One region of the Thorsellia kenyensis genome, then DNA from elsewhere that is predicted to be linked to it. Evidence: predicted binding sites of a transcription regulator. Region 1 holds the regulator's gene; the other holds the start of a gene.
What was found. Region 1 encodes Fur, which represses iron uptake genes when iron is present. Its sites were predicted from a motif close to ATAATAATGAGAACNACTATCAA; they were not measured.
Positions count from the first base shown of each region.

Region 2: ACFFIT_RS10610 (DNA polymerase III subunit theta) is a predicted target of Fur. The motif match lies at 2,640-2,662, and genes of this name have one in related genera.

Region 1 covers NZ_JBHLXE010000110.1:21,635-32,881, reverse strand. Annotated here, with positions in the region: partial or broken gene ACFFIT_RS12760 (hypothetical protein) at 1-1,911, shown strand, start outside; gene ACFFIT_RS12755 (CDP-alcohol phosphatidyltransferase family protein) at 2,794-3,408, opposite strand; gene clpA (ATP-dependent Clp protease ATP-binding subunit ClpA) at 3,517-5,802, opposite strand; gene clpS (ATP-dependent Clp protease adapter ClpS) at 5,884-6,222, opposite strand; gene fur (ferric iron uptake transcriptional regulator) at 6,230-6,664, opposite strand; gene xthA (exodeoxyribonuclease III) at 6,742-7,545, opposite strand; gene ACFFIT_RS12730 (DUF6314 family protein) at 7,679-8,440, opposite strand; gene ACFFIT_RS12725 (hypothetical protein) at 8,457-9,077, opposite strand; gene ACFFIT_RS12720 (cytidine deaminase) at 9,130-9,540, opposite strand; gene ACFFIT_RS12715 (bifunctional 2',3'-cyclic-nucleotide 2'-phosphodiesterase/3'-nucleotidase) at 9,669-11,247, opposite strand, start outside.
Region 2 covers NZ_JBHLXE010000104.1:382-11,628, forward strand. Annotated here, with positions in the region: gene acnB (bifunctional aconitate hydratase 2/2-methylisocitrate dehydratase) at 1-2,539, shown strand, start outside; gene ACFFIT_RS10610 (DNA polymerase III subunit theta) at 2,765-2,998, shown strand; gene ACFFIT_RS10615 (niacin permease NiaP) at 3,284-4,525, shown strand; gene uvrD (DNA helicase II) at 4,619-6,814, opposite strand; gene ACFFIT_RS10625 (Lrp/AsnC family transcriptional regulator) at 7,010-7,477, shown strand; gene ACFFIT_RS10630 (DUF1289 domain-containing protein) at 7,705-7,980, opposite strand; gene dcuC (C4-dicarboxylate transporter DcuC) at 8,177-9,535, opposite strand; gene rihC (ribonucleoside hydrolase RihC) at 9,554-10,480, opposite strand; gene ACFFIT_RS10645 (PfkB family carbohydrate kinase) at 10,551-11,247, opposite strand, start outside.

The DNA of each region.
Region 1 (11,247 bases):
GCAGATGGTAAAGGAGAGCAAACAGGTAGTAGTGAAAGCTTTACTATATACAAACCAGTGACTGAACTGACTTATAGTAATCCATTAGATGATAAGGCATCACAAACTTATGCAATGCCGGATGGTAGCTATTGGTTATTCTATGCAAGAGAAGTATCTTCTGCTAACTATGATTTATTTGCTCAAAGATACTCACAAACTGGCGTTAAAATTGGGAATGAAGTCATCATAGCAAATGCTGCATCAGGTGGATCCAACGCTGAAGGACATGCAAATAGATTTGGTTTAAATCATGAACATCAATATGATGTGCATTTTAATAGAGATGGTTCATTTGTTGTTTTCTATGAAAGATATACTGAGTACCCATATCTAGCAAAATTTGATGCTCAAGGGAATCTATTATCCAGAACGGCTACAAATAATACGTTGAAACATGAACTTAACCAAAATTATGTTCAAATGGATAATGGGGACTACGCATTGTTCTTTGTAAGTGGTGAAACCAATAACTACAATATATATATGCAAAGATATAGACAAGATGGTAGTACTCTGGACAGTGATCCTGTAAAAATAACTACAGGTAGCAACCAAGGTAACGGTTATAATGCAATGCTATTTGATCAAAATGGTTATGCAACGGGTAGTTCATCTACGGTTAAATACAAAGCAACGACAGAGGGTCTTTCAGTTGCTAATGTTGGTGGGGATTTTATGGTCATGACTTACATGACGAACAAAGACAGATCACTTGAAAGTAATACTCGCAATAGTGATATCTATATGAGAGTTATCAACTTTAAGACTGGACAAGCGGTTGGACAGGATATATTAGTTACGCAAAATAATAAATTCTATCAAATAGCACCAGAAATTATTGCTCTTAAAGATGGTACTTTTGTAGTGCTTTGGGCATCAAATCATACATCTCTATCAGGTAATGATGGAACAATGGATGATTTTAATATCTACACTAAGCGTTACAAGTTAGACAATAATAACCAGATGGTTGCTTTAGACACGGTAGAAAAAAGAGTTAACACAACTACTGATGGTGTTAATGGGGTAGGTTTTGATGCACCAAGAGCAATGTATTCCATGGCAACACTTGCACATGGAGGCTATGTTGTGACATGGACTAAGTTTACAAGTGATAAAAAAGCTAATGTTTACTCTCAAGCATTTGATGCAGCAGGTAACCAATTAGGTGGTGAAACACTTGTTTCAACTAACAGTGATGCAAACTTAGACATGATGCCAAAAGTGTCTGGTCTTGCTGATGGCGGTTATATTATTACTTGGAGTAGTGCTTCTGACACTTCAAAAACTTGGTATGATAATCTCAAGGGTGATATTTATTCTGTTATTGTTAATGCCGACGGTTCGATTCGTGGTAAAGGTGATAATAATATTTATCCTATTAATGCAAGTTATGAAGATGGTACAGGTGCCTTAGAAGGTAACGATGGCGTTAATACTTTAGACGGCAAAAATGGAGCTATATCATTTAATGCTGGTAAAGGTAATGATTACATCATTATTTATAACACTGACTTTAGTTTTGTTGAGGGCGGTGAGGGCAATGACACATTAATCTGGAATAGCTTTGATGATTTAGATCTCTCTTTGATCAGTAATAAGGTCAATTCAATAGATTATTTACATCTAAATGACGCTTACTCAAATACCTTATCTCTTAGAATTGAAGATGTCTTGGCTATGACACCAAATGATGACCATTTACTGGTTATCCAAGGTGGCAGAACGGATACTGTTGATCTTGTTTTGTCTGATACTGAGTGGTCAACCTTAGGCGCACAGCAATTTAGGGGCGAAACATATAATGTTTATGTTCATGCAACTGATGATGCACAAGTCTGGATTCAGCAAGGTATAGCTGTGATTTAAAAGGACATTATTAATCTCTAATGAAGTTATAAAGGCTCAACATCATTATGTTGAGCCTTTATTTTTTATGTTTTTTTAAAATACATAAGGCAAAAATGTTATTACACTGCTTGCAAATAAAACAGGGGCAACTACATGTGCATCCTAATATGATAAAAGGTATAGTAGTATGATTTCACTGTAGTCATTATTAGCGTAAAATATATTAAAAATAGGAAACTATATTGTTAGGACAGAACCTCAATAAAATCGCACTAATTTCATCCCTCAGCAAAAGAATAAACTTATTAAATTGTTTGTTAAAGAGGGGAGTACGACAAAAATGATTGATAAATCAGTTATTTATCAAAAAGCCGTTCTTAGAGGGAAAAGGCAATATATAAGTGAAAAAAAGGATGGGGTATTTATTGAAAAATCCCTGTAATAGTCAGTTTTAGAAAAATATCCTCATCAGGTTGATATTAAGCAGAATTTAGAAGATAAGGAGGAAATAAATGGATGTTTTATCGTGTTATTACTGTTATTTGAGAGATTAAAATTTAAAAAAAGGATAACATCCAAAATATTACTTTATAAACGCATAGAGCCAATCTATTAGCTTAAACTTTATATAACATGTTTGATTTTGAATTAGATAAAGATTTTCATGTATTTAATAGATAAGTAGCATTCTGAATAAAAAACTTAAAAAATTATCATATGAATAGCTTGAGTAATTATTTTATAATCAATGAATAATACAAAGCTTGTAAAGTTTTTCACTATTAATGCAGCTTTGTTATTAAATAAATAGACGATGTATAAACAAATAGAAACAAAAATTATGTTCCGGTGAAAATCCCTAAAATATTATCAGTATAAATGAAATGGAAATTAATCAGTTTATTTACTCGCATATTCTATAAGAGCTTTATTTATACGACTGTAGCAGTTAATTAAAATTAAAGTAGCAATAACCCAAGGTGCAAAAGCCATAAAAGCAGGTAAAGCAGGAACAAATGCAATCCAAATAGCAAGCACCCCAAAAACTAATGCTCTATCACTTTTACCCATAGGGCCATCATAACGTCTAGGGATATTAATGGCATGTGATAGTACACCTGAAAACTCAGATATGATACTTAAAACAATAACTAAACCAATACTGTAAACAGAAAACGGTGAAATTAAAGAAAAAGGTAAAAATAAAAAAACATCTGACACAACATCAGCTAATTCATTTAAATAGCCACCGAGAGGCGTTTTTTGATTATGCTCTTTGGCGATAATTCCATCTATAGCATTTAACGCCATTCTTAAAAACATCCAAACTGGGATAACGAGCATAAACAGTGTGGAGATTTTAAGAACAAAAAACAAAACTAATCCAACCAAAATTGAACCTATTAATGCTGCTAAAGTCACTTGGTTCGCTGTGATGCCCCTTGATACAATTAGACTTGCAATGGGACGTAATAGTTCAACAAACTTAGGTTTAATTTGATATAAAGTGATCATGTGATTTTCTCGATGATAAAAATAAAAGTCGAATTGGTTAAAATATGTGTTTAAAGATATTTTAACCTTAAAACAAATATAACTAATTAAGATAGTCAATTGGAATAATTAGCTGTCTAAATTTTCTAATGTATCTTCCATCGAGAAATGAGAAGGATTGAGTTTTTCAAAACTGAAAGATAAATTAGACTTTTCTTTATTTGTTGTTACTTTTACTCCACCGCCTTTTTGTAACTTACCAAATAAAATCTCCTTAGATAAAGGCTTTTTAAGATATTCCTGAACCATTCGAGCCATAGGTCTAGCGCCCATAGACTTATCATAACCTTTTTCAGCAAGCCAAGCGCGAGCTTTAACATCAACTTCAAGTGAAATTGACTTGGTATCAAGTTGGGCCTGTAATTCAACAATAAATTTATCAACGACTTGGCTAATAATATCTGTTGAGAGATGATTAAACCAAATAACATTATCAAGACGATTTCTAAACTCAGGTGTAAATACTTTTTTGATCTCTTCAAGGCCATCACTTGGCGATTTTTGATGAATTAATCCTATGCTACTTTTTTCAGTTTCACGGACGCCTGCATTAGTCGTCATTACTAAAATAACATTTCTAAAATCTGCTTTACGACCATTATTGTCTGTCAATGTGCCATTATCCATAACTTGAAGCAATATGTTATAAACATCAGGGTGAGCTTTTTCAATTTCATCTAGTAGTACGACACAATAAGGGTGCTTAATAACAGCATCTGTTAAGAGCCCACCTTGTTCATAACCCACATAACCAGGAGGAGCGCCTATGAGCCTACTGACAGCATGTTTTTCCATATATTCAGACATATCAAATCGTAAAAGCTCAACATTTAAACCTTTAGCAAGTTGCACTGTAACTTCTGTTTTACCTACGCCTGTAGGTCCAGCGAATAAAAATGAACCGACAGGTTTATTCTCAAAACCAAGTCCAGAACGATTCATTAAAATCGCATCGGTAAGTACATTAATGGCATCATCTTGACCAAAAACTAACATTTTCAGCCTATCAGGTAGCGCTTGTAAAAGTGACTTGTCATCGGAAGAAACTGTTTTTTCAGGGATACGAGCAAGAAGTGCAACGACGGATTCCATTTCGGCAACACCGAGTGTCTTTTTACGACTTTTAGCAGCCAGTAATCTATTTTTTGCTCCAGCTTCATCAATTAAATCAATTGCTTTATCAGGCAAATGTCTGTCATTTAAATATTTTATAGATAAATCGACAGCAGCCTGAAGAGATTGTGGCGAATATTTAACTTCGTGATGAAGCTCATATTTAGTCTTCAAGCCTTTTAGGATTTTTAATGCATCTTCTTTAGAAGGTTCTAATATATCAATTTTTTGAAAACGGCGAGTAAGTGCTTGTTCTTTTTCAAATATGGAGCTAAATTCTTTGTAAGTCGTCGATCCCATTACGCGAATTTTTCCGCTAGATAATGCGGGTTTTAATAAATTTGCAACGTCAACTTGACCACCAGATGAAGCACCAGCTCCTATAATAGTATGTATTTCATCAATAAAAAGTATGCTATTTGTCTCATCTGTTAGTTGTTTTATTAAAGCTTTAAAACGTTTTTCAAAATCGCCTCTAAATTTAGTACCAGCTAAAAGGGCACCTATATCTAGACTATATATGACAGCGTTTTTTATTATGTCCGGTACATTTCCTTTGATGATGGCTAAGGCCAACCCCTCAGCTATTGCTGTTTTACCTACACCTGACTCTCCTACAAGCAATGGATTGTTTTTTCTACGACGACACAAAACCTGAATGGTTCTTGATAGCTCTTCAGTTCTACCAATTAGAGGATCTATTGTACCTTGCCTAGCTGATTCATTAAGATTTACACAGTAGTTATCCATCTTATCTTCAGGATTGATGGAACTTTGCTCCTCAGTATTCTCACTCGGTGTATTTTCAGATTTACTCATACCATGGGCAATATAATTAACAATATCTAAGCGAGATAACTCATATTTTTTAAGTAAGTAAACCGCATGTGACTCTTGCTCACTAAACAAAGCAATAACAACATCGGCACCCGTTACTTCTTTATTACCAGAAGATTGGACGTGGAATACCGCGCGCTGGATCACTCTTTGGAAACTTAGCGTTGGCTGAAGTTCATGAGACTCATCATCTGGCTTGATTGTTGGTGTGGTTTGTAAAATGAAAGAAGTTAAATCTTCTCTCATATACGCAAAGTTTAACTTACAGGCTTCAAGAGCAGGATGCGCATCAGGATTTTCAAGCAAAGCTAACAAAAGATGTTCTACTGTAACGAATTCATGATTCCACTCCTGAGCTTTAGCAAACGCTTCATTAAGAGTTAATTCTAGGGCTTTATTTAACATGAATAATCCTTATCTATCATGGGAGGGATTGTTCCCATCTGGGTTAATGCTGCACTAAAAATATGTTGTTCTGAAAATGAATTAGAGATGTTTTTGCAAGTCACATTTTAAAGGATGTTCATGACTTTTAGCATACTGATTGACTTGAAGTACTTTAGATTCGGCAATTTCAGCAGTGTATGTACCACACACAGCTGATCCCTCATTATGGACTTTAAGCATTAAATTAATGGCTGTTTCTTCTGGATGATGAAAAAAATGCATTAAAACATCTATGACAAAGTCCATAGGGGTAAAGTCATCATTGAGTAAAATGACATCATACTTACCAGGAGGGGTAGGTATTTTTTCTTTAACTTCATCAACTGTGATAGTATCACTGTCTATGTCGCCTAAAATTTTTTTTAAAATATCACTCATTTTTTTGTTACTCTTGATTTTTACCGTCACATTCAGTTTTTTGACAATGCCCATAAAGATACATACTGTGATTTGATAAAGCTATCTCGTGCTTATCGCCAATCGCTTTTTGTAGGGTCTCTATCTCTCTGTCTCTAAATTCAGTCACTTTGCCACAATCAAGACATATAAGATGGTCGTGATGTGATTGTTGAGTCAGTTCAAAGACAGATTTTCCACCTTCAAAATTATGTCTCAGTACAATACCAGCATCTTCAAATTGATTTAAGACACGATACACAGTCGCTAGACCAATTTCATCATTGGTTTCTAAGAGTTTCTTATAAAGATCTTCAGCGCTGACGTGTTGAAAGTCAGGATGCTGAAGGAGTTCCAAAATTTTTAATCTTGGCAGAGTAACTTTTAACCCTGCATTTCTTAGCGCTTTATCATTATTTGTCATTGCTTAGAGGCCTAATTTATAAATAAATGTGTACTTGTAAAATTTGTAGCTGAATTGATAACGTTAATTGTAGCATATTAATTAAAAGTAACCCAAACAGGGGCATGATCAGAAGGTTTTTCCATCGAACGGGCATCATAATCTATCCCACTATCATGCAAATACGATTTTAATGAATCACTTATAAGAAAATAATCAATTCTTAATCCTCTATTATCCTCAAAACCTTTCGAACGATAGTCAAACCAAGAAAAATTATCTGTCTTGTCAGGGTATTTTGTTCTATATGCGTCAGTTAATCCCCATTTTTTTAAGTTTTCGAGCCACTCTCTTTCTTCTGGTAAGAAGGAGCATTTACCCGCACTTAACCAACGTTTGCGATTCAACTCACCTATGCCAATATCCTTATCTTCAGGACTGATGTTAAAATCACCCATTATAATAATATGCTGCTGCGGTTTGCAATGCGTATTCAGATAAGTATTTAAATCCTTATAAAATTGTTCTTTCATAGGAAATTTGGTTTCATGGGTACGGCTTTCCCCTTGTGGAAAATAGCCATTCAACACCCTTATTTCACCAAATGCCGTCTCAAAATCAGCCATAATCATTCTTTTTTGGGCATCTTCTGTATCGGTAGGAAAACCATAAACAATATTCTTAGGTTGTTTTTTGCTGAGCATAGCAACACCATAGTGGGCTTTTTGTCCATGATAAATAACATGATATCCCATAGCTTCAATTTCTTCTTTAGGAAACTGTTCATTGTGAACTTTCGTTTCCTGCAACCCAATAATATCAGGTGAATGATTTTTAATAATAGCCTCTAACTGATGTAATCTTGCTCTGATGCTATTTATATTAAAAGAGATAACTTTCATGTATTGGTTTCCTATCTTCAGCTAAACATAATTTATCATATTATAACGTTAACAAGCCTTTTAAACCAGCAAAAGACAGAGTTAATTAACCAAATTAAATCGGAGTTTTAGATCATATGTTGAAAATATAAGGTTAAAATTTAATAAAGAAAGTTATTGCACGGTAATTTTTTTTAGGGCCAGTGACTTTAATATCTTGGATGAAAAGAGGATAAGGAAATGGCACTTCAAAATCGGTACTCTTAGTGGATAAAAAAGATTGAATAATCTCTAAGGGCAGATCAGAACTTGAAGCAAATTGCTTTGGAACTGACTTGCAAGAATTTATAAAAGAATGCAAAAAAAATTGATACTCAGATGAAATAAAAAAGCTAAGAATATAACGGTAAATATCTTGATTGCAAACATGCTGAGGGGAATAGTAAAGATTTTCATCTATTGCGTTGCTGAAAGAAAATTTAGCCAAAGGATTGTCAAAATTTAAACGTTCAAATTCTATTAAATTTTGGGAGGATTTACCGTAAAAATGACTAAATGGAAATTCGATAATGACTTCATCAGGTCTAAAAATATAGAGATAGGATTGGGAAGATTTTAATTTTTTATCTTTATTTTGAACCATTTCTTTATAGTTGAGTACGGTTGTAGCGCTATCGCAATGTATAGTTCTCTCCTTAAAGAAATCATCACCTCGATAAGAATTACCACTCATTTTATCGTTATTAAGAGCTATTTTATTCAAAGGAACTTGTTCAGGAGTAAAATTTGCCAAACCTTCGAAAAAATGTAGAGTTATTGCTTTTGACTCTTGGAATTCTTGAATGACTCTGATAAGTCGCCACTGGCCTTGAAAGTACAAAGGCGTTAGGGACGGGGAAATTAAATTATTTGGCATGCTTAAACTTATATTTTCATGAAAGAGGAATTATTTTAACGGAAACATGAGCGTAATCTTTGATAAAAGTTATCCGCCAAAACCCATTTGCACTTAGGGTTTGGAACGAACTATTTTCATTTGTGATCATTGGGGTAATAAGCTGACTATTGCCAAAAAGATAGTTAAGCAAATTTACCATAATTCTTTGGTTTTCACTGTTGACTTGATAGAGTTCTTGAGTATTTGCTTTGGGTATATTCCAAGATAGGGTTAATGCATTTTGATTGATCGTAAAACTAAGAGGTGCAGTACTGTTTTTTTGGAAAAGGAAGGTTTGCGTGAGTTCTTGTGAATCATTTAACATTTGGCTCTTAGATACAACTGGTGAACCTGCTGATTTAATTAATGTCTCAATAAAATGAGGATCGGTAAGAATTTCTCTTTGTTGTGGAGCAAAATTTAATAAAAAAGGTGAAGCATGTAGAGAATAAGAACTAAACAGGGTTAAGATAAAGCAGATTGCAATAAAGAAAACCCGCAAAAAACGCCAAAAAGCAAATATTACGTGTAAATATAGATAGTAAATTCTACTGTTGTCCATCAAGACAGGTGTTAATAACTTGAACGATACTAACTTATCTTTGTGTGGTGACAAGCACAGACATTTAACCATCATTTGATTTATTCTCATAGCAAATATAATCACTTTATTTATTAAGATCTTCAGGGCCAAATGAGTAGGGAAGAAGAGTGGCAATATTTGTTAATTCCATATCACCATTTTCATTAGCCAAAATAATGGGCATATCAGGATCGCAAAACTCCCTGATGACTTGTCTACAGGCGCCACATGGGGCTATAGGTAAATCAGTTTTCCCAATCACTGCAAGGGCCTTAAAGCGTGTTTTCCCTTCAGAAACGGCTTTAAATATAGCCGTCCTCTCTGCGCAGTTAGATAAACCATAAGATGCATTTTCTATATTACATCCTGGGATTATTTCATCATCAATACTTAATAGCGCAGCACCTACATGAAATTTAGAATAAGGGGCATACGCGCCTTCCATCGCTTTTTTTGCTGCAGCTACCAGATCTTTATATTGTGCATTTGTTGTCATTGTTCATTCACCTCTGAGTAAATTTGGCTGTATGCTTAAATTATTTTAAAGTATAAAAAAGGTTCAGCTATTGAATTAGACAATCTAAGTTTAATTCAATAGCAGGTTTTGTTTTAATAGTTAATAGTTTATAGTTTAATTCTATACTCTTGAATCTCATTATTGATCTGCTCAGTCTCTTCAAGTTCTATTGATGCATTTTCTTTAATATATTTTAAAACCTTTTCTTCCGCTGGTGCATTAAAACGAATATCTAATGCTTTTTTAGTTTCAATAGGGGCAAGACGCCAATTATTGTCTACGTTAACTTTCACCTCGCCCTCAGATTTAGTCTTTTCAGTAATATAATCAGCGATAACCGTTCTATTTTCCACTGGTAAGGACATAGCAACTTTATCAGTTCCAGTACCTGCAAATTTACCGCCAAAACCTCTATAATTGTTGGTAACAATATAGAAATTTTGATGAGAGTCAATCGGTTTATTATCAAAGGTCAGTGCCTTAATTCGAGATGAGTCAGGATTAATGAGTTGACATTCACCATCAAATCTAGGTGGTTTGGTAATATCGATAGTATAATTAACTCCATCAATTACGTCAAAATTATAGGTTCGAAAACCTTCGTAATTTATTAGCTGTTGTTTTTCTGTAGAGGTCGTATCAATTTGATTAAAAATACCCGCTGAACATTCAAGCCAATCTTTTAATTCAACACCACTCACTTTGACAACGGTTACTGTATTAGGAAATAGATAAATATCTGCTGCATTTCTATATGTCAGAAAACCTTCTTCAACAGCAGTATAACTTAAGGCATAACCATCGCGACCACCCGCTTTAAAAGGAGCCGCAGCCGAAAGGATGGGTAGTTTTTCAAGTTCTGGATTAGCAGCTAAATGCTTTTCAATATAGCTTTTTTGAGCATCATTAATAATTTGCAGTGTAGGAGAGTCTTGAACCAATGCAAGGTACCCATAGATGGGTTTTGCTGTTTTACCTATAGGTTGGTTTACAAAATCAATGGTTTGATTATGAGTTGTTTCTAGTAGCGACAGCAAATCTGGATCAGCTTCAGCTAAAGATTGTTCATTTTTGGTATCATAAATTGGACGTGATTCCGCTTTACTTTGAATTACATTCCATCCATCTGATGATTTTTCCAAAGTTAAATCAATAACCCCTAAGTGACTCCCAAAATAACCTGGCATCGCTACAGGTATCCCATTAATTGTCCCTAAATTTAAATCAGCATTACTTATTTCAAAACTAGGACTAGGAAAAATGTCATGCGAATGCCCCGTCAAAACGACATCAATACCTTGTAATTGCGTTAAATAGTAGCCAGCATTTTCCATCCCTGCTTCATAAGTGGAATCATCTATGCCGCTATGATTTATAGCGATGATAATATCTGCTCCTACGCGTTTCATTTCCGGAACCCATTTTTTAGCAGAGAGAATAATATCTTCAGTATAAACTTTACCTTCAAGGTGTTGCTTGTCCCAAATAGTTATTTTAGGCGCTACGAAACCTATATAGCCAACATTTAAAGTGACACTGTCACCTTTATCATCAGTAAATGTGGTCGGTTTAATCACATACGGAGTAAAAAATGGCTTTTTAGTTTGTAGGTCATAAATATTTGCATTTAAAACAGGATACTTTGCATCTTTAATTACTCGATTTAGGTAATCTAATCCATAATTA
Region 2 (11,247 bases), on a different contig from region 1:
GCCTCTAAATGCTAACCAAGTAGCTGATCTTGTCACTTTATTAAAAAATCCGCCTGCCGGCGAAGAGGATTTTTTATTTGAACTTATTAGTCAACGTGTTCCCCCAGGAGTAGATGAGGCCGCATATGTAAAAGCAGGCTTTTTATCAGCTATAGTCAAAGGTGAAGCACAATCACCCATTATTGATAAAATTAAAGCGTTAGAATTATTAGGAACGATGCAAGGGGGGTATAATATCGAACCTCTCATCGATGCCCTAGATGACGATAATTTAGCACCAACTGCAGTTAAAGCCCTTTCCCATACTCTTCTCATGTTTGATAATTTCTATGATGTAGAAGACAAAGCAAAAGCAGGCAATCAACACGCTAAAAAAATCATTCAATCATGGGCTGATGCTGAGTGGTTTACTTCCAGGCCTAAACTGGCAGATAAAATTACTCTGACCGTTTTTAAAGTAACAGGTGAAACTAATACAGATGATCTGTCTCCAGCTCAAGATGCGTGGTCAAGGCCCGATATTCCTCTTCATGCACTTGCAATGCTTAAAAATCCACGCGAGGGAATTGTGCCTGATGAACCTGGTGCAATAGGCCCCATCAAGCAAATTGAAGAACTAAACAAAAAAGGGTTCCCTTTAACCTATGTAGGAGATGTTGTAGGTACAGGATCGTCTCGTAAATCGGCAACCAACTCTGTCCTTTGGTTTATGGGAGACGATATTCCTTTTGTCCCAAATAAAAGAGCTGGTAGTGTTGTCCTAGGAAGTAAAATAGCCCCTATTTTCTTTAATACAATGGAAGATGCTGGTGCGCTTCCTATTGAAGTCGATGTATCAAACCTTAACATGGGCGATGTGATTGATGTGTACCCATATGAAGGAAAAATTTGTAAACATGGTACCAATGACGTGTTAGCAACTTTCTCATTGAAAACAGAAGTATTGATTGACGAAGTCCAAGCTGGTGGGCGTATTCCTCTCATCATAGGCCGTGGATTAACAAATAAGGCACGTAAATCTCTGGGCCTTGGACATTCTGATCTCTTTCGCAACAATGCCGCTGTAGCTGCAAGCAATAAAGGCTTTACCCTCGCTCAAAAAATGGTGGGTAAAGCATGCGGTGTTGCCGGGGTAAGACCTGGTGAATATTGTGAACCTAAAATGACTTCTGTTGGTTCACAAGATACAACAGGTCCAATGACGCGTGATGAGCTTAAAGATTTAGCTTGTCTTGGCTTCTCTGCTGATCTTGTGATGCAATCTTTCTGTCATACAGCAGCATACCCTAAACCTGTAGATGTTGAAACGCACCATACGCTTCCTGATTTTATTATGAATCGTGGCGGCGTTTCTTTACGCCCAGGCGATGGTATTATTCACTCATGGTTAAATCGTATGTTACTGCCTGATACTGTGGGTACAGGTGGTGACTCTCATACACGCTTCCCTATCGGTATCTCTTTCCCAGCAGGATCAGGTTTAGTGGCTTTCGCTGCCGCAACAGGTGTTATGCCACTTGATATGCCAGAATCTGTCCTGGTTCGTTTTAAAGGAGAGATGAGACCTGGTATTACCCTTCGTGACTTAGTTCATGCGATTCCTTACTACGCAATTCAAAAAGGACTATTAACTGTTGAGAAAAAAGGCAAGAAAAACATTTTCTCTGGAAGAATTCTTGAAATTGAAGGCTTGCCTAAACTTAAAGTTGAGCAAGCATTTGAATTAGCCGATGCTTCTGCTGAACGTTCAGCAGCTGGATGTACCATTAAATTAGATAAAGAGCCTATCATTGAATATCTAAACTCAAATATCATCATGCTCAAATGGATGATAGCAGAGGGCTATGGTAACCAAAGAACAATTGAACGTCGTATTAATGAAATGAAAGAATGGCTAGCTAATCCAGAGCTTATGGAAGCTGACAAGGATGCTGAATATGCTGAAATCATTGAAATTGATTTAGCTGATATTAAAGAACCTATTTTATGTGCACCTAATGATCCTGATGATGCAAGATTACTTTCTGAGGTTGCTAATGATAAAATTGATGAAGTATTTATTGGCTCATGTATGACCAATATCGGTCATTTTAGAGCGGCGGGTAAATTACTCGATCAGTTTAATGGACAAATTCCAACGCGTTTATGGATAGCACCACCCACAAAAATGGATGCGGCACAATTAACGGAAGAAGGTTATTATAGTAAATTTGGCCGCAGTGGTGCTCGCTTAGAAATGCCTGGCTGTTCTTTATGTATGGGTAACCAGGCCCGTGTGGCAGATGGTGCATCAGTAGTTTCTACCTCAACTAGAAACTTCCCTAACCGCTTAGGTAAAGATGCAAATGTCTATCTAGCCTCTGCTGAACTGGCTGCTGTGACTGCAATTTTAGGTAGAATTCCAACTTTAGATGAATACTTAGAGGCAATGTCTCATGTTGACAAAACTAAGGATGACACTTACCGTTACCTTAATTTTAATGAACTTGACTATTATACTCAAAAGGCTGACACTGTTATTTTTCAAGCTAAGGTGTAATTGCCATTTTTATGGATGGGTTAATTGTAAAATATAGCCCATCTTTTTTAAGTTTATCTACTCAACAAAGGAAGATATATATCTTCCTTTGTTTTTTGGTATGATACTTAGAATTATTTTAATTCACTATTTTTTTCTTATTCTTTTTATTTTTACTTTATTGACTTTGTTTACTTTATTGACTTTGTTTACTTTAGATTTTGATAAGAGAGAGAGTAACTGATTATGACTCAAACACTTCATAACCTAGCATTAAAAACTATTGACGAGCAGCGCACTCTTCAAGTTGATATGGCAGCATCATCAGTTGCCTATGAAGAGAAGTATGGGCAATTAGTTAATATTAATGAAATTAAAAAAAATATTCCAACAGATCTTTTAGAATATTTTGACATTAAATTAGAGCACTACAGAAATCTAAGTAAAAAATTAGGTAAATTAGACTCGATTGAAGATTAAGCCTTTATCAAGCTCTAAATATAACAAATCATCATTATCCCCACTCCTTTTAAGGAACCCCACGGAATGATTTTCTTGAAGTTTCAGCGATAAGATTTCAAATCGCTAGAACATTCAATAAGCCGGCCACTCAAGTTTTGACTAATCTGTTAGTTTATTCACTGCGGTTAGGTTTCATATAAATAATAAAAATAAATTTTAACTGTTATTTTGTTTGATTTATTAAACAAGAATGCTATTATGCGTCTACTTTTTTTAATAAGGGAAACTACTAAGGAGTTATTAATGTCTCATGTAGAAATTGAACCATTTAAAACGCACAGTAAACCATCCACTTTATCTACAAAAAAACTCTTAGGAATTTCAGGCTTAGCTTGGATGTTTGATGCAATGGATGTCGGTATACTCTCTTTTATCATTGCAGCTCTAATGAAAGATTGGCAGCTTAATCCAACTCAACTGGGGTGGATTGGCAGTGTAAATTCCATAGGAATGGCGGTTGGGGCTGTTTTTTTTGGGATCTTATCAGATAGGATTGGACGCAAACAGGTTTTCATTTTTACCTTAATCCTATTTTCTGTCGCCAGTGGATTATCTGCGTTAACTAATACACTGAGCCTTTTCCTTATCCTACGTTTTTTCGTAGGTGCCGGCTTAGGGGGTGAGCTACCTGTAGCATCTACTCTAGTCTCTGAAAGTGTTCCTGCTAACAAACGAGGACAAATTGTTGTTTTACTCGAAAGTTTTTGGGCAGCAGGCTGGATTTTAGCGGCATTAATAGCCTACTTTGTTATTCCGACCTATGGATGGCGAGTTGCTTTACTATTAACCGCACTACCCGCATTTTATGCCATTTATTTGAGGCTTAAATTGCCTGACTCACCAAAGTTTGTAAACACACAATTAACGCAAGAGAAACTCTCTTTAGGAAAAAAACTCAATCTAGTATGGTCAAGACCTTATCTTAAGTCAACAACAATGCTGTGGATATTATGGTTTACCGTCGTTTTCTCATATTACGGCATGTTTTTATGGTTACCGAGTGTCATGATAGGAAAAGGGTTTACCCTTATTAAGAGTTTTCAATATATTTTAATTATGACCCTAGCTCAACTCCCAGGATACTTTTTAGCCGCTTTTTTAATAGAAAGAATTGGTCGGAAGTGGGTTTTAATCTCATTTTTAATAGGTACAGCAATCAGTGCTTATCTCTTTGGTCAAGCACAAAGTGCTGCAATGCTAATCGGCTATGGTATGTTATTGTCGTTTTTCAATTTAGGGGCTTGGGGCGCTTTATATGCTTATACTCCTGAACATTATCCAACAACAATTAGAGGTACAGGCGTCGGAATGGCAGCAGCATTTGGTCGCATAGGGGGTATTTTAGGGCCCTTGCTGGTTGGCTATATGATTAGCTTTAATTATTCAATTACTACCATCTTTTTGTTTTTTGCGCTGACTATACTACTCGGAGTTATTGCAGTAGCATTTCTTGGCAATGAAACGAAACAAACTGAACTGGAATAAGCAGACTTTTCTGCCTATTGTTGCAAATTGACTTTACGTTATGGGCTAAAAAATGATGCGACTCATTCAGTTTAGCCTTTTGTTATTATGACATTATTTAGTTAAGTTAGCATAACTGGCAATTAACCACTTGATTCCTTGTCCTTGAAAAGCAATTTGCAATCTTGTATGAGCACCCTCTCCTTCAATATTGATGATTGTACCATCTCCAAATTTAGAGTGTGTAACCCGTTGACCAAGTTGGTATTCTGAAGAATTCCACGTAGCAGCTAACTTATGGGTTGAGGCATTTCTTTGTATAGATGGGGTTTTAATAGCGCCTCTTAATCTCACTTCTTCCAATAAATTTTCAGGCAATTCAGAAATAAACCGAGAAGGCTTATGCCTAACTTCATTGCCCCATAGGCGCCTAACCTCTGTGTACGATAACGTTAATTTTTCTCTAGCACGTGTAATGCCCACATAAGCTAAACGTCGTTCTTCCTCAAGTCTGGTCTCATCCTCACCTGACATCTGACTCGGGAAAATTCCTTCCTCAAGTCCCACAATGAAGACCTGCTCAAATTCTAATCCTTTTGCAGAGTGAACTGTCATCATTTGCACCGCATCTTGATGAGCCTCTGCTTGAGTTTCGCCGGCTTCTAATGAGGCATGGGCTAAAAATGCCTGAAGCGGAGTCATCTCATAATCTTGGACCGTAATCAAAAACTCTTTTGTGGCATTTATCAGCTCTTCAAGGTTATCTATTCTAGTTTCCGCTTTTTCACCTTGTTCTTGCTTGTAATAATCATATAAGCCAGAGTGTTTTATAATATGAGCAGCTTGGGCGTTCAATTCTTCCTGATAGGTCTCTTTATCTAATGCTTCTATTAATTCAATAAAACGTTGCACCGCACCCGCTGAGCGGCCTGGTAATATATTTTTTTCTAGTAAAGATAATGAGGCTTGCCATAAGGTAAACTCATTTTGCCTTGCATGCTGACGTAGTGTATCTAATGTTCTCTCTCCCATTCCTCTTGGCGGTACATTAATAATACGTTCAAAGGCTGCATCATCATCTCGGTTTGAAATAATTCTTAAATAAGCCAATGCATCCTTAATTTCTTGTCTATCAAAAAAACGCATTCCACCATAGATACGATAAAAAACTCCTCCTTGGATCATAGCTTCTTCAATAACCCGAGATTGAGCATTACTCCTATAAAGTACAGCGCATTGTGCAAGGGGTTTACCTGCTTCATGCCATTTTTTTATTTGATCAACAACAAAGCGTGCTTCATCTAATTCATTAAAGGCTGCGTAAATGCTAATCAATCCACCCTCTTTATTTTCAGTCCAAAGATTTTTTCCCATCCTGTCTTGATTATTAGAAATAAGTGCATTTGCTGCTTCTAGAATAGGGGATGTCGAACGATAATTTTGTTCTAATCGGATGATTTCAGCACCGTCATAATCGCGTGTGAATCGACGTATATTTTCAATTTGAGCACCACGCCAACCGTAAATAGATTGGTCATCATCCCCAACTATCATTACATTAGCAGGTGTTGAATCATATCCAGAGGGCAATTGCCCTGTTGCTAAAAGTTTTATCCATGCATATTGAATATGATTTGTATCTTGGAATTCGTCCACCAAAATTTGAGAAAACCTAGCTTGATAATGTGCAAGTATATTAGGGTTATTTTTTAATAACTCATAGGTTCTTAGTAATAATTCAGCAAAATCTACTAAACCTGCTCTATCGCATGAGGTTTGATAAACAGAATAAATATTCTTCCACTGTTCATCTATTTTATTTCCATAAGTTTCGATTTCTTTAGGTCTTAAACCTTCATCTTTTTTATTATTTATATACCAAACAGCTTGCTTTGCTGGCCAATTTTTTTCATCCAAATTTAACGCTTTTAAAATACGTTTGACCATCCTTATCTGATCGTCAGGATCGATAACTTGAAAAGTTTTAGGAAGTAAAGCTTCCTCAGCATGAGTACGTAGTAAACGATGTGCTAAACTATGGAATGTACCAATCCACATGCCCTGATGAGCATTTCCCATGAGTGCACTGATCCTATGCTGCATTTCTTTAGCCGCTTTATTTGTAAACGTTACTGCAAGGATATTGTGGGAAGATAAATTTTCCAGTGCCATTAACCAAGCAATTCTATGAACTAAAACCCTTGTTTTGCCACTACCTGCTCCTGCTAGCACCAATAAATTTTGCTTTGGGGCACTTACAGCATGACGCTGTTTATCATTGAGTCCATCTAATAATTCAGATACGTCCATCATATTTTTTCTTCGTCTGCATAAACATAATAAAAAGGAAATTGTCCAAGGTAAAGGAATACTATAATTGTAAAAAGGATATATGCTAGAATACCACTAAATAGATTTTTTTTCTAAGCCTTTGAACATATAGAGCTATATTTGATTTTTTAAAAGTAGAGTGCTTAGCTAACAAAAAACAAGAGTGTATTTTTTATGGAAAATTTTGATCTTGATGAACTAGACATTCGATTACTCAAAGCTCTTCAATTAGATGCAAGTCTCACCAATGAAGCGCTAGCAAAAAAAATGCATACATCATCAGCGACCTGCTTACGTAGAATTAGCCGTTTAAAGAGTTTAGGCTATATTCAAAAGGAGGTGGTGATATTAAATGCTAATCACTTTAAAGAGTCTATTAAAGCCATTGTAGAAATTACTTTAGAGAAACAAACCAGTGATGCCATTACTTTGCTAGAAAATGCACTTATCAAACAATCTGCTGTGAAACAGTGCTATCGTGTGGCAGCAAATAGCGATATTGTTATTATTTTAAATGTTGAGTCAATGGATGAATATCATACGTTAGTCAATAAACTACTCTCCTCTCAGTTCAACATTCGCAACGTAAGAGCTCTTTTTATTACCCATCAGAGTAAATTTGATACGAGTATACCGCTTTAAAAAAACTAATGTTCATAACATAATTTAAAAAACATATTTTAAAGAACATTTTTTATAGGTTGATAAGCAAAAAATTAATATTAAATTTAATATTTATGTTTAGGGTTAGGGTTAGGGTTAGGGTTAGGGTTAGGGTTAGGGTTAGGGTTAGGGTTAGGGTTAGATGATCTAGGATTGGACATGCAATTACACCATTTTTTATTGATACTATGGGTAAGCCGAAGAAGCTATTCTTCATCAAAAAGAGGCAACTGATCAACAACGATTTGGTTTAGTGAAGGGACATTAGACTGTTGCATTGCAGCTTTCTTTGATCTGACATATCGAGCATATCGCTGTTTAGTCAATCTAATGACTTCTCTTTTTTGAGTATTATTGTAATTGAGCCACTCAAATCTTTCAGCTCTATTCCTAAAACATCCCATGCATATACCTTTTTCGTTCGTTTGGCATACTCTAATGCAAGGGCTAGGGATTTCAAAAAATTCAAACTGCTCACTCATTTATCATGTCCAATAATTGGGGAATTCAGTGATATCATAAAATAACTAAATAGTTCCTTTTTAATCAAAAATAGATAATTTAAGATTAAAATTATTTTCTAGATAATTATAATATGATTTTTACAAAGAAGGCAGTGATTATTTGAAATATCTCCCCCATAAATTAATTGAGGAAGATAAATCGAATAGAATAAAACTAGCTAAAAAGTAATATTGATAATATCAGCGTGCTTAATATACCGATTATAACAGGGATGGATGTTCTCTTTACTATATCAAAAGGATTTGATTTGGTAATAGCCGCAACAATGATGATAACTGCTGCCACAGGTGAAGCAGATCTAATTAGATTTGCCGTTAATTGCATAGGCAAGGCAACGGAAACACTATTAACATTTAAACCGGCAGTAATTTCTGGAATAATATTAATAAAAGAGTAAAAAACAGCCAAACCGCTTCCGCTGATAAACCCTATTATAGCCGTCGCGCTAGTGAAAATTAACGTGAGAAAAATACCAACATTTTCGATATTTTCTACGCTGTTAATTATCATATCAATTGTGCCTTGTTTCTTTAATCCTTCAACAAGTAGACTCGCCGCAACAATTAAAGAAACAACTTGGGCTAGCCCCGCCCCCATTCCATTAAAAAAGATCCCTAAGTCTTTTGTTGTTTCTTTGACTTTTCCTTTTCTAATTAATTCAACGCAAAGAGCTATGCCTAAACAGATAAATGTAATTTCAATAATACCAATTTTTATCTCTTTAAAAAATATTCCCAATACAAACACAAATAATAATGGAAGTACAGGAAACAACCCATAATAAGAAGGGGGCAAATCTTGCACAATGTGTAGTTTATCTTTATCTATACCAGTATCTTCAACCACCTGTTTTTTGTCCATAAATTTTTGCCAAAAATAGTGCGCGATAGCCATCAGAAATAGTGTTGGAATAGAGACTGGTGCATGATAGTAAGTCACATACTCCACTAATGGAATTCCTAGCTTTTCAGCGGCAAGCACATTATCAGCGCCAAGTGGGGTAGGCATGATAGTAGCGGTAGTCGCTATAACTGCACCAGCTGTCAAAGTTGACATGCCAGAGAATTTAAGTACTGGGTAAAGTGTTGCCATCAATAAAACAGCAAGACTTGAAGCACTTGGCACGACTAATGAAAGTAAATTTCCCAAAAGAAAAATTACTGGCACTAGAAAATAAGGAGATTTGATTTTTTTTAATGGTTTTGTTAGTAAATGCACAGTGACATCATTAGCACCAATATGTGTCATATAACTTGAGAAACCAAACAAAACCATTATAGTTAATCCTATGTTCCCTAATTGTTTAATGAATATTAATGTAACCATCTTTAAGGGATCTAACCAGATTACCCCTGTAGATTCTTTCTCATCTAAAATGATTTTTCCTGCAAATACAGCACAATAGAGTAAGCTTAATCCAGCTATAAATAAAATAGCTTTAGCATCATAGTTTTTAGCAATTAAATATCCAGCAATGATGAATATTGTTAAAGGAATAATTATATCAATCATAGAAACCTCATTTTGAATTTAACTGACTCGGCTCAATGCATTCTTAGCCCAAATTCTAAAACCCTCTACATTGATCCCCAAACAAACTGAAGCATTAGGAGATTTACCCAGTTTATTAAAAATATCAACAACTGTAGTTCCTAAAGTAAGTTCACTACTTGTTTCTATATCTACAAAACACGCCTTAGTTTCAAATAGTTCAGGTTTAGAAATATACGCAATTGCACATAAATCATGCATTGTTAATCCTGATTTCATGCTACCAGACCGATAATGACCAAATACTTTATGAAGCATATTGCATGCGTAATTCATTTTAGGTAGTGCATCTATGATTTCAGGGGGTAATATTGCTTGTCGCGTGACATCTAATCCAACCATGACAAGCGGTAAACCTGCGTGAAAAACAATCTTTGCTGCTTCTGGATCTATAAAAATATTAAACTCTGCATTCGGAGTATGATTCCCTCTTCCCGCAGATCCCCCCATCAATACAATTCGAGCAATTTTTTCTTTTGCCTCAGGGTATAATGTTAGAAGTAAAGCAATATTAGTCAGTGGCCCTACTGGAACTAACGTTATTTTTTCATTCGAAGACATCAATAATTTATACATTTCATTTACTGCATTATCAGCAAGCAGTGGTGTAAGCTCATCATCATAATCAAAGCCATCCATGCCTGAATGACCGTGTATATGCGCTGCATTATCCAAATTTCTAATTAATGGCGCTTTTGCACCTTTTGCTAGTGGGATTTTTTTCCCAAGAAATGCAGTTAATCTTTGAGCATTAAACGTTGTTTTTTCAATATCTACATTGCCCGCGACTGTCGTCATTAACCGCATATCAATTTTAGGGTCAAATAGTGCTGCAATGATGGCTACGGCGTCATCGATACCCGGATCTGTATCAAAAATAATAGGAATAGATTGGTTATTAGACATTGTGACACTCCTGTTTCATTTTTAGTTTGTATTAATAAATATGTATTTAGATAAATCTTTATTTATATTGTTAAACCCTTTGCATACGATAGAGTGGCTCTGATTGAATGCGATTTAAAACCCAATCGTGACTTGGCATATTTGAGGCCCCTTTCCGTTCGACTGCTAAAGAAGCAAATGCATTAGCATACTGAATCGCATAGTGAATATCGCAACCATTTGCTAATGCACCAGCTAGAGCACCATTAAATGCATCCCCTGCTCCTGATGTATCTATAGGGATGGCTTTATAAGCTGGAAAATGTAAATACTCATTGCCATCGAAAAAAAGTACTCCTTGATGAGACAACGTAATAATGATTTTTTTTACTCCCATCTGATGAATCTTTAGTGCCGCTTGCTTAGCTGTGTTAATATCTTCAACAACTATTCCTGTTAAATCAGAAGCTTCTGTTTCATTTGGGGTCAAAATATCAATTTTACTTAATACTGATCTTACCTCAGGTAAATAAGGCGCTGGATTTAAGATGACTTGCAAATTAAACTCTGCTGCTTTTGTTAATGCATATTCAGTCATCTCAAAATTATTTTCTAATTGTGTCAAAAAAACCCGCCCTTTTTTTAGAAAATCTAACTGAGAATCTATTTCAGATCTGGTCAAAGTCTCATTGGCACCTGGATTTATGGTAATAAAATTTTCTGCATTCTCTGTATTAACAATTATTATGGCATTTCCAGTATGCACAGAGAGGTGTTCGAATAAGGAT